Regions from separate parts of the Bradyrhizobium sp. SZCCHNRI20481 genome, predicted to be linked through region 1. Evidence: predicted binding sites of a transcription regulator. Region 1 holds the regulator's gene; the other holds the start of a gene.
The links. Region 1 encodes PhoB, which activates phosphate uptake and scavenging genes when phosphate is short. Its sites were predicted from a motif close to TGTCATNNANCTGTCAT; they were not measured.

Region 1 (5,943 bases):
ACGGCCGACTGTGTCGAGGCCGTCTGCCGTCAGATCGCCCGAGGTAAGCGCCAGCAGGCTCTCCATCATCCAGCCCGGATGCGGCGCACAGCCTGCGACGTTGATCACCGGCAGCCCGCGTTTCGAGCGGAAGGCCGCGCCAAGCGCGCCGCCGATATCGCTGCCCTCGAACTGCAGTCCGACCGCATCGGTCGGATTGATGCCAGCCGCGGGAATGCCGCCATAGGCGGCGCAGCTGCCGACGGCGACGACGTAGTCGGCCAGCGGCGCCAGATCGAGCAGCCAGTGATAGATCGAGCGGTTGGTGCCGGCGAGCATGTTGAAGCGGCCGGTCAGACCGGGGCCTCGCGCCACCGAGCCTTCGAGCACCAGCAGATCGAGCCGCTCGCGGCCGTCGCGGATCGCCTCCAACAGCTCCACGACCTCGTCCCCTGTCTGCTCGCTGACGGAGGGATGCCATACCAGATCGATGCCGGATTGGCGCAATTCGTCGAACCAGCCGGACGCACCGCTTTCCAGGATCGACATGGTGCAGCCGCCGCAGCTCGCGCCCTGCAGCCACAGCATCCTGATCGTTCCCTCCGAGCCGACCATCATGAGGCCCCGCTCCTAGCCCGTCTTATGCGTTCCGCTTCGTATCGCCGGCGGGTTTAGCGCCCCCGCACGAACGCTGGCAAGCGCTTCGCCGGGCGTCGCCTCGGAACCGCGCTGACTGCGACCGAGCAGCATGGCGACCGCCCAGACCAGTCCGAACAGGCCGATCGCGACGATTCCGAGATTGGCGACACCGTCGCCCAGCGCGGTGGCGACGTCAGCCCATCCCCCCGTCAGGCCAAGCCGCGGCGCCAACAGCGTGAACGCCTCGAAGCTGCCGATCACCAGCGCGATCGCAACGGATGCGCCGGTGATCACGAGGTTATAGCGCAGCTTGCGTGCGGGATCGGTCAGCGCCCAGCGATAGGCGCCGACCATCAGCATGCTGTCGGCGGTGTCGACGGTGGCCATCGCAGCCGCGAACAGCGCCGGGAATACCAGCACATGGGCGAGGCTCGCGCCGCGCGCAGCCTCGGTCGCCGACAGGCTGAGAAGCCCGATCTCGCTCGCGGTGTCGAAGCCGAGACCGAACAGGAAGCCGAGCGGATACATGTGCCAGGCGCGTCCCACCAGGCGGAGCACGGGGCGCAGCAGGCGGATGAGGATGCCCCGTCCGGGGCTTCCGGCGGTTTCCATCTCGGACTGCGGCTGTGCCGTGCGGCGCCAGAGGTTCACGAACAGAATGAGGTTCGCCAACGCGATCAGCAGCAGGAAGCCGGCCGATACCGACGTGCCGACGACGCCGCCGATCGTCCTGATCGCACCCTCTTCATCCAGGAGGTCCGCGCCCGCGATGAGGCTCACGACGATGGTGGCGATGACGACGACGCTGGAGTGGCCGAGCGCAAAATAGAGGCCGGCGGCGCGCGGGGGGTTACCGTCCTGCACCAGCTTCCGCACGACGTTGTCGATGGCCGCGATGTGATCCGCATCGACCGCATGACGCAGTCCGAGCAGCCAGGCCAGCATCGCGGTGCCGACGATGGCGGGGCGGTCGGCATAGAGCGCGAACGCCCAGGCCCAGGCGAGCGCGTTGGCCGCGACCAGCCCGGCGACGAGCGCGACGGTCCGGCCGGGCTGCGACCGCCACCACAGCAGCCGCGCGGCCCGAGGATGATCAATTGGAACAATCGTCATACTCGGACTATAGCAAGAGCCAGGCCAGTTCGGTAAAGCCCCCGCTGCAGGCAAAAGCTGCAGGAAAACCTGGGCGGCGCTTCCCGGATTGCCCTCTCGCTTGGCAACCCGCTATCCAGTCACGCACAGATCATGACCAGCGGCGGGGACCTCGTCCCTCTCGCCCCCTCCTTCCCTCACCGCGCCGAGGCACTCTGTGCCGCGATCTCGCGCCGCACGACCGCCTCGAACTGGCTCGCGGGGGCGGCGAACATCAGCCGGGTCTCCTCGTGGAACGCCGAGAAGATGCCGACCACGGCCGGCTCCCCGCCGACCTCGGCCAGGATCGGCGAGCCCGAATAGCCGAAATTGGCCAGGCAATGCACTGTCAACAGCCGGGCATCCCCGGTCATGCCGGCGCTGCAATTGCGCTGGCCGGTCGGCGAATAGCGCCGCTCCTGGCCATAGCCGATCTCGGAGATGGTTCCGGCCGTGGTCGCAGCCGCGAGCTCCTCGCGGGTCAGCGCCTTGACCGCCACCGGCTTCGACGGCAGAGCATCCTTCAGCACGATCAGCGCCCAATCGGCGGGCGAGCGGTCGAGCGACCATCTGTCGTGCCGGGTCGGAACGAAATCGGGCGCCACGATCAGCTTGTCGGCGACCGACGATGCCGCCGGCGTGCCACGGTTCATGCCGGCCAGGAAGCGGACATTGCCGGGGCTGACCTGCGCCACGCCGTTGAAGACGCAATGCGCGGCGGTGAGCACGACGCGCGGCGCCACCAGGGTGCCGGTGCACCAGCCGCCGCTCGAGTATTGCGCGACGGTGACGACGCCGATCGACGACGCCGGCCAGGAGGTGGGATCGACGACCTCGCCGATGTGGCGATCGAGCCCGAGCAGTTGCTCCGGACGCGGAGTGGCAATGCCCGCATCCGCCGATTCCGGTTTCGGCTGCCAGGACGCAATGGCGCTCTGGGCCTGGACGCGCTGCGGCTCGGTCAACCTGACCCGCTGCACGTCGCGGCCGGCCGATCGCACGCCACTACGGCCCGCCATCACCAGCCAGGCATAGCCCTGCACGACGTCCTGTTTCACACCGCGGCCGTCGAGCAGCATCAGGCCGAGCATGTATTGCGACTGGGCGAAGCCCTGCGCCGCGGCGCGGCTGAACCAGCGACTGGCTTCGCCGTAGTTGGAGGCAACACCCTCGCCATTGACGTAGGCGATGCCGAGATAATGTTGCGCGACGGCGAGCCCCTGATCGGCGGCCTTGCGGTACCAGGCCAGCGCCTCGCTCGGATTACGCGGCACGCCCCAGCCGAACGCCTGCATGAAGCCGACGTCGAACTGCGCCCGCGCATCGCCCTTGGCGGCCAGCGGCAGCAGCCGTCGCATCGCCGCCGCATGCTGCCCGTTGCCTGCCGCCGCGACCGCGTCTTCGAGCTCGGCGGCCGTGGCGCCCGCCAAGCTGCCGAGCAGCATGACAAGAGATATGATGATGGTCTTGATCAAGGGCGTCCGCTGGGACCGAAACATCGTGACGGGCCACGAAGCAGACACGATCAAGACGGCGGCGGCGTGGCGGAAAGCGGACCGCGATCTCCTCAATCGGGCCCGCTCGCGCCTCACACCTTCTTCATCCTCACGCCCATCGCCCTTACACCTGCTCGCTCTTGGCGAAGCGATCATCGAGCGCATAACCGGCGCCGCGCACGGTGCGGATCGGGTCCTGCTCGCGGCCGGGATTGAGCAGCTTGCGCAGGCGGCCGATATGGACGTCGACGGTGCGCTCGTCGATGTAGATGTCGCGGCCCCAGACGCTGTCGAGCAGCTGTTCGCGGCTGAACACGCGGCCGGGGTGCTCGAGGAAGAATTCGAGCAGGCGGTATTCGGTCGGGCCGAGATCGATCGGCCGCCCCGAGCGCGCCACGCGGCGTTTCTCGCGGTCGAGCTCGATGTCGCCATAGGACAGCACGGTCGCCAGCCGCTCCGGGCTCGCCCGCCGCAGCAGGCCTTTCACGCGCGCCAGGAGCTCCGGCACCGAGAACGGCTTGACGATGTAGTCGTCGGCGCCGGTGGCGAGTCCGCGCACGCGCTCGCTCTCCTCGCCGCGCGCCGTCAGCATGATGATCGGCAGTTGCCGGGTCTCGGAGCGCGCGCGCAGGCGGCGGCACAGCTCGATGCCGGAGAGGCCCGGCAGCATCCAGTCGAGCACGACGAGATCCGGAACGCGCTCCTTCAGCCGCGTGTCGGCCTCGTCGCCGCGCGCCACGGTCTCGACCTCGTAGCCTTCGGCCTCGAGGTTGTAGCGCAGCAGCGTCGTCAGCGCCTCCTCGTCCTCCACCACCAGAATTCGGGCGCCCATGTCTGAACCGTCTCTCTTAGTTACCGGGAATCGTCGTCGCGAAGCTCGTCATGTCGCCCTTCGGGCGCTTGTCCATGATCTGCTGGCCTTCGATCATATAGAATACAGTCTCGGCGATGTTGGTCGCGTGATCGCCGATGCGCTCGATGTTCTTGGCGCAGAACATCAGGTGGATGCAGAACGAGATGTTGCGCGGATCCTCCATCATGTAGGTCAGGAGCTCGCGGAACAGCGAGGTGCAGATGGCGTCGACTTCCTCGTCGCCCTTCCACACCGTCATCGCCGCCGGCAGGTCATGCGCGGCATAGGCGTCCAGCACCGTCTTGACCTGCGACTGCACCAGATCGGTCATGTGCTCGAGGCCGCGGATCAGCTTCAGCGGATGGAAGTCGCTCTCCAGCGCCGCGACGCGCTTGCCGATGTTCTTGGCGAGGTCGCCGATGCGCTCCAGATCGGTCGCCACGCGCATCGCGCCGACGATCTCGCGCAGGTCGACCGCCATCGGCTGGCGACGGGCGATCGTGAGCACGGCGCGCTCCTCGATGATGCGCTGCAGCTTGTCGACCTCGGCGTCGGTGGCGACCACCTTCTGGCCGAGCGCGATGTCGCGCCGCACCAGCGCATCGACGGAATCGACGATCAGCCGCTCCGCGAGGCCGCCCATCTCCGATACCAGACGGGTGAGGTCCTGCAGATCGCTGTCGAACGCCTTGGCGGTATGTTCACTGGCCATGATGATCTCCTGAAGACAATGTCGTCGGCGTCAGCCGAACCGGCCGGTGATGTAATCCTGGGTCCGCCGATCACTCGGCGAGGTGAAGATCTTGCTGGTGTCGTCGAACTCGATCAGCTCGCCGAGATACATGAAGGCGGTCTTGTCGGAGACGCGCGCCGCCTGCTGCATGTTATGCGTCACGATGGCGATCGTATAGTTTTCGGCGAGCTCCTGGATCAGCTCCTCGACCTTGGCGGTCGAGATCGGATCGAGCGCCGAGCACGGCTCGTCGAACAAGATCACCTCCGGCCGGACCGCCACGGTGCGCGCGATGCACAGTCGCTGCTGCTGGCCGCCGGACAGCGACAGGCCCGAGGCGTTGAGCTTGTCCTTGACCTCGTTCCACAGCGCGCCGCCGCGCAGCGCCTTCTCGACCCGGTCGTCCATCTCCGACTTCGAGATCTTCTCATAGAGGCGGATGCCGAAGGCGATGTTCTCGTAGATCGTCATCGGGAACGGCGTCGGCTTCTGGAACACCATGCCGACCCGGGCGCGCAGCAGATTCAGATCGAGCTTGGGATCGAGGATGTTGGTGTTGTCGAGCATCAGCTGCCCGGTCGCCCGCTGGCCCGGATAGAGATCGTACATCCGGTTGAAGATGCGCAGCAGCGTGGACTTGCCGCAGCCGGACGGGCCGATGAACGCGGTGACGCGGTTGGTGCCCAGCGACAGGTTGATGTTCTTCAGCGCGTGATGGTCGCCGTAGTAGAAGTTGAGGTTGCGCGCGGTCACCTTGGCCGGCGCATCCGGAAGCGCCTTGCCGTGAAGAGCGTGATTGGGCTGACTGACGGAGACGGACAGTTCGGTCATTTGGTGTTCCTCTCGGCGCCGAGAATGCGTGCACCGATGTTCAGGGCGAGCACGGCCAGAGTGATGAGAAGGGCTCCGCTCCAGGCCAGTTGCTTCCAGTAGGCATAAGGGCTCTGGACGAAATTGTTGATGGTGACGGGCAGGTTCGCCATCGTCCTGGAAAGGTTGAGGCTCCAGAACTGGTTCGACAGCGCGGTGAACAGCAGAGGCGCGGTCTCGCCGGCGACGCGGGCGGTGGCAAGCAGCACGCCGGTGATGAGGCCCGAGCGCGCCGCCCGATA
Region 2 (5,943 bases), on a different contig from region 1:
TGTCGCGACTCTCGCGGTCCATCTTGTTGATGAAGGTGATGATCGGGATGTCGCGCAGGCGGCAGACCTCGAACAGCTTGCGCGTGCGCGCCTCGATGCCCTTGGCGGCGTCGATCACCATCACGGCCGAGTCGACCGCGGTCAGCGTGCGATAGGTGTCTTCGGAAAAGTCCTCGTGGCCCGGCGTGTCCAGCAGGTTGAAGACGAGCCCTTCGAACTCGAAGGTCATCACCGAGGTCACGACGGAGATGCCGCGCTCGCGCTCGATCTTCATCCAGTCCGAGCGGGTGTTACGGCGCTCGCCCTTGGCCTTGACCTGGCCCGCGAGATTGATGGCGCCACCAAACAGCAGCAACTTTTCCGTCAGCGTCGTCTTGCCGGCGTCCGGATGCGAGATGATGGCAAAGGTGCGCCGGCGCGCCACCTCGTCGGACAAGGCGGTGCGGGCGGGCTGTTCGGTCGTGACGGCAGTATCGGACATGAGGCGGCAGGCGTCGTTTCAGGCCAGAGAGCGGGCGATTTACGGGAAAGGCGCGGGATCTCGGCCGCCGCGCGCCCTCCATATAGGCGTTTTGCACCGCAACTCCAACCGGCGAGTTGAGCCCGGCCGGGCCGATCCGGATCAGTGCCGGAGCACCGACACCAGCCAGAACGTCAGCGCCGCGACGATCGCCGCGGCCGGAATCGTGAAGACCCAGGCATAGACGATCGATCCGGCCACGTTCCAGCGCACCGCGGAGGCGCGGCGGGCGGCGCCGACGCCGACGATGGCCCCGGTGATCGTGTGGGTGGTCGACACGGGCACGCCGAGGAAGGTCGCCAGGAACAGCGTGATCGCGCCGCCGGTCTCGGCGCAGAAACCCTGCATCGGGTTCAGCTTGGTGATGCGCAGGCCCATGGTGCGGACGATGCGCCAGCCGCCCATCAGGGTGCCCAGCGCCATCGCCGCCTGGCACGACAGCACGACCCAGAACGGCACCGTGAACTCGTTGCCGAGATGGCCCTGCGAATACAGCAGCACGGCGATGATGCCCATCGTCTTCTGCGCGTCGTTGCCGCCATGGCCGAGCGAATACAGCGAGGCCGAGGCGAATTGCAGGATGCGGAAGGCGCGGTCGACCGCGAACGGCGTCGAGCGCACCGAGGCCCAGGACACGATCGCGACCAGGACCATCGCCAGCACCAGCCCGACCAGCGGCGACAGCACGATCGCGAGCACGGTCTTCGACAGGCCGCTCCAGACGGCGGCCGAGATGCCGGCCTTGGCGACCCCTGCCCCGACCAGGCCGCCGATCAGCGCGTGTGAGCTCGACGAGGGAATGCCGGCCGCCCAGGTGACGAGGTTCCAGACGATGGCGCCGACCAGGGCCGCGAAGATCACCTGGGCGTCGACGATGGCGGGATCGATGATCCCTGTACCGATGGTCTGCGCGACGTGGAGGCCGAACACCGCGAACGCGACGAAATTAAAGAATGCGGCCCAGAACACCGCATATTGCGGCCGGAGCACGCGGGTCGAAACGATGGTCGCGATCGAGTTGGCGGCGTCGTGCAGGCCGTTCAGGAAATCGAAGGCGAGCGCAACGGCGATGAGGCCGACCAGGATCGGAAGGCCGAGTTGAGCGTCCACGGCGCGGCCCTACCCTAGACCTGTTCGATCATGATCGAATTGATCTCGTTGGCGACGTCGTCGAAGCGGTCGGCGACCTTCTCCAGATGGTCGTAGATCTCGGCGCCGACGATGAAGTCCATGGTATTGGCCTTGCGGTGCTTGAGGAACAGCTCCTTCAGCCCGATATCGTGGAGGTCGTCGACACGGCCCTCGAGCTTGGTCATCTCCTCGGTGATCGCGGTGATCATCGGCACGTTCTGGCCGATCGCCTGCAGCAACGGCAGCGCGCGGCCGATCAGATTGGCGCAATCGACCAGCAAGGTGCCCATCTCGCGCATGGTCGGCTCGAACTCTTTGACCTCGAACAGCACCACGGCCTTGGCGGTCTGCTGCATCTGGTCGATGGCATCGTCCATCGAGGTGATCAGGTTCTTGATGTCGCCGCGGTCGAACGGGGTGATGAAGGTGCGGCGGACCGCGGTCAGCACTTCGCGGGTGATGTTGTCGGCCTCGTTCTCGAACTGGCTGACGCGCTGGCAGTGGGCGAGGATGTCGTCACCGCCCTGCAGCATGTCCTGCAGCGCATGGGCGCCCTGAATCACCACCTTGTTGTGGCGGGCGAACAAATCGAAAAACCGCTCCTCCCGCGGGAGGACGGCGCGAAACCAGTGCAGCATGGGACGAGATCCATCCATTCCGAAACGGGCCAGGGCCGGCCCGTCACAGAACTGTCATACTCCGGATCGCGCACCAGCAGAAGCGGTGGCCGGTTCATCCACCGCTTTCTGCCCTTTCGACGATCTCTTTTCAGATCAACGGCTTAAAGGGATCGTTTGAACAGATGGGCGATTTCACCGACCACGCCGCGGCGGAAGGTGAGCACGCAGGCGACGAAGATCACGCCCTGGATCACCGTCACCCACTGGCCGAAGCCGGACAGATATTGCTGCATGCCGACGATCACGAACGCGCCGACGACGGGGCCGAACACGGTGCCGAGCCCTCCGACCAGGGTCATGAGCACGATCTGCCCCGACATCGCCACCTCGACGTCGGTCAGCGAGGCGTTCTGGGCGACGAACACCTTCAACGCGCCAGCCAAGCCGGCCAGCGTCCCGGATAGAATGAAGGCGAGCAGCTTGTAATGGTCGGTCTTGTAGCCCAGCGAGATCGCCCGCTGCTCGTTCTCGCGGATTGATTTCAGCACTTCGCCGAACGGCGAGTTGATGGTGCGGAAGATCAGCAGGAAGCCGGCGAGGAAGCCGACCAGCACGACGTAATAGAGCACCGTCGGCCTGGACAGGTCGAGGATGCCGAACATCCGCCCCTGGGGAATGCCCTGGATGCCGTCCTCGCCATGGGTGAACGGCGCCTGCAGATAGATGAAGTACAGGAGCTGCGACAGCGCCAGCGTGATCATAGCGAAATAGATGCCCTGGCGGCGGATCGAGATGTAGCCGGTGATCACCGACAGGACGAACGATCCGGCGACGCCTGTGAGGATGCCGAGCTCGGGCGGCAGCCCCCACACCTTCAGCGCGTGGGCACTGCAGTAGCCGGCCGTTCCCAGGAACATCGCGTGGCCGAACGACAGCAGGCCGCCATAGCCGATCAGGAGGTTGAAGGCGCAGGCGAGCAGCGCGAAGCACAGCGCCTGCATGACGAAGAACGGGTACAGCCCGGTCCACGGTACGATCGCCAGCAGCGCCGCCATGATGACGAACACGATCATCTCGTCGCGCATCGCGCGCGGGGTGATCGGCAGGGTCGTGTCGGTGATGGATGTCATGTCAGGCCGCCCGTCCGGTCAGACCCGTCGGCTTCACCAGCAGCACCAGGACCATCAGAACGAAGACCACGGTGTTGGAAGCCTCGGGATAGAAATATTTGGTCAGTCCCTCGATCACGCCGAGCAGGAAGCCGGTGATGATCGAGCCCATGATCGAGCCCATGCCGCCGATCACGACCACCGCGAACACCACGATGATGATGTGCTCGCCCATCAGGGGCCGCACCTGGTTGATCGGCGCCGACAGCACGCCGGCGAGGGCCGCGAGCCCGACGCCGAGGCCGTAGGTCAGCGTGATCATGCGCGGCACGTTGATGCCGAACGCCCGCACCAATGTCGGATTCTCGGTGGCGGCGCGCAGGTAGGCGCCGAGCCGGGTCCGCTCGATCAGGAACCAGGTCGCCAGACAGACGACCAGGGAGAATATGACGACCCAGCCGCGATAGACCGGCAGATACATGAAGCCGAGATTCATGCCGCCACGGAGCTGATCCGGGATCGCATAAGGCAGGCCGGACGAGCCGAAGAAGTTCTGGAACACGCCCTGGATGATCAGCGCCAGTCCGAACGTCAGAAGCAGTCCGTAGAGATGGTCGAGCCCGGCGATCCATTGCAGCATGGTGCGCTCGAGGATCATGCCGAAGACGCCGACGATGATCGGCGCCAGCAGCAGCGCCCACCAGTAATTGATGCCGCCGAGGTTGAGCAGGAAATAGGCGCAGAACGCGCCCATCATGTAGAGCGCGCCATGGGCGAAATTGATGATGTTGAGCATGCCGAAGATGACGGCAAGCCCGAGACTGAGCAGCGCGTAGAACGAGCCGTTGATCAGTCCGACCAGGAGCTGTGCGTAGAGGGCCTGCATCGTCTTGTTCTGTTTTCTCTCGGCGTTTCCCAGAAGATGGCGGCCCCGGCGACGTCAGCCGCCGGAGCCACAGCGGTTCATTTCTTCAACAAGGCGCACGCGCTCTTGTCGAGCGGCGTGAAGGCCTGGTCGCCCGGTACCGAGCCGACCAGCTTGTAGAGATCCCACGGGCCCTTGGACTCCGAGGGCTTCTTGACCTCGAACAGATAGGCGGTGTGGATGGTGCGGCCGTTGGGCTGGATCTCGCCCTTGCCGAACAGCGTATCCTCGGTCGGGATCGACTTCATCTTGTCGACGATCTTGGTGCCGTCGTGCGGGTTCTCGCCCAGCGCGTCCAGCGCCTTGAAGTAATGCGCGAGACCGGCATAGACGCCGGCCTGGACCATGGTCGGCGGCGCGCCGTTCTTCATCCGCTTGGCGAACCGCTCGGAGAAGGCGCGGGTCTGGTCGTTCATGTCCCAGTAGAAAGTCTCGGTGAAGTTGAGGCCCTGCGCGATGTCGAGCCCGATCGACTTGACGTCGGTCAGGAACAGCAACAGCGCGGCAAGCTTCTGGCCGCCCTTATTGATGCCGAACTCGGCCGCCTGCTTGATCGTATTGGTGGTATCGCCGCCGGCATTGGCGAGGCCGATGACCTTGGCGTTCGACGACTGCGCCTGCAGCAGGAAGGACGAGAAGTCGGAGGTGTTGAGCGGATGCTTGACGCCGCCGATCACCTTGCCGCCATTGGCGGTGACGACCGCCGTGGTATCGCGCTCCAGCGCGGCGCCGAAGGCGTAGTCTGCCGTCAGGAAGAACCAGGTCGAGCCGCCCGCCTTGACCAGCGCCTGGCCGGTGGTGTGCGCCAGCATGTAGGTGTCGTAGGTCCAGTGCACCGTGTTGGGCGAGCACTGCGCGTTGGTGAGATCCGAGGTCGCGGCGCCCGAATTGATGTAGACGCCGTTCTTTTCCTTGACGACGTTGTTGACGGCGAGCGCCACGCCCGAGTTCGGCACGTCGACGATGACGTCGACCTTGTCGACGTCGAACCACTGCCGCGCGATCGCGGTGCCGATATCCGGCTTGTTCTGGTGATCGCCGGAGATGACGTCGATCTTCCAGCCCTTCGCGGTGAGGCCGGAATCCTCGATCGCCATCTGCGCCGCGAGCGTCGAGCCGGGACCGCCGAGATCGGCATAAAGACCAGACTGATCGGACAGCGCGCCGATCTTGACGGTCTTGTCGCCGGCCGAAGCGACGCTGCCAGCGGCGAGAGTGAGCGCCGTTCCCAGCAGCAATGACGCGATGAATTTGCTCTTCATTTCCAACTTCCAGAACTTTCCAACAAAACTGCCAAGAAGACCATAGAGAAGACCGTAGAGAAAACCGCAGGAGGAAACCGCCACGTCAACGTCGCCGGCGCCGATCAGACGCCGAGATAAGTATGCAGCTTATCCATGTTGGCCGACAGATCGGCATTGGCGAAACCGTCGATGACCTTGCCGTGCTCGACCACGTAGTAGCGGTCGGCGACCGTCGAGGCGAAACGGAAGTTCTGCTCGACCAGGAGGATCGTGAAGCCTTCCTTCTTCAGCCGCGCGATGGTGTGGCCGATCTGCTGGATGATGACTGGCGCGAGACCCTCGGTCGGCTCGTCCAGCATCAGGAAGCTGGCGCCGGTGCGCAGAATGCGCGCGA

Region 2: a site for PhoB is predicted at 2,331-2,347, ahead of QX132_RS01935 (DUF47 domain-containing protein). Genes of this name have one in related genera too.

What each region holds. Positions count from the first base shown of each region.
Region 1 covers NZ_JAUEUE010000007.1:273,955-279,897, forward strand. Annotated here, with positions in the region: gene QX132_RS13945 (HupU protein) at 1-594, opposite strand, end outside; gene QX132_RS13950 (HoxN/HupN/NixA family nickel/cobalt transporter) at 610-1,731, opposite strand; gene QX132_RS13955 (trypsin-like serine protease) at 1,908-3,224, opposite strand; gene phoB (phosphate regulon transcriptional regulator PhoB) at 3,370-4,077, opposite strand; gene phoU (phosphate signaling complex protein PhoU) at 4,094-4,810, opposite strand; gene pstB (phosphate ABC transporter ATP-binding protein PstB) at 4,841-5,662, opposite strand; gene pstA (phosphate ABC transporter permease PstA) at 5,659-5,943, opposite strand, start outside.
Region 2 covers NZ_JAUEUE010000001.1:393,941-399,883, forward strand. Annotated here, with positions in the region: gene QX132_RS01925 (peptide chain release factor 3) at 1-481, opposite strand, end outside; gene QX132_RS01930 (anion permease) at 623-1,630, opposite strand; gene QX132_RS01935 (DUF47 domain-containing protein) at 1,645-2,289, opposite strand; gene QX132_RS01940 (branched-chain amino acid ABC transporter permease) at 2,433-3,401, opposite strand; gene QX132_RS01945 (branched-chain amino acid ABC transporter permease) at 3,403-4,266, opposite strand; gene QX132_RS01950 (ABC transporter substrate-binding protein) at 4,344-5,567, opposite strand; gene QX132_RS01955 (ABC transporter ATP-binding protein) at 5,672-5,943, opposite strand, start outside.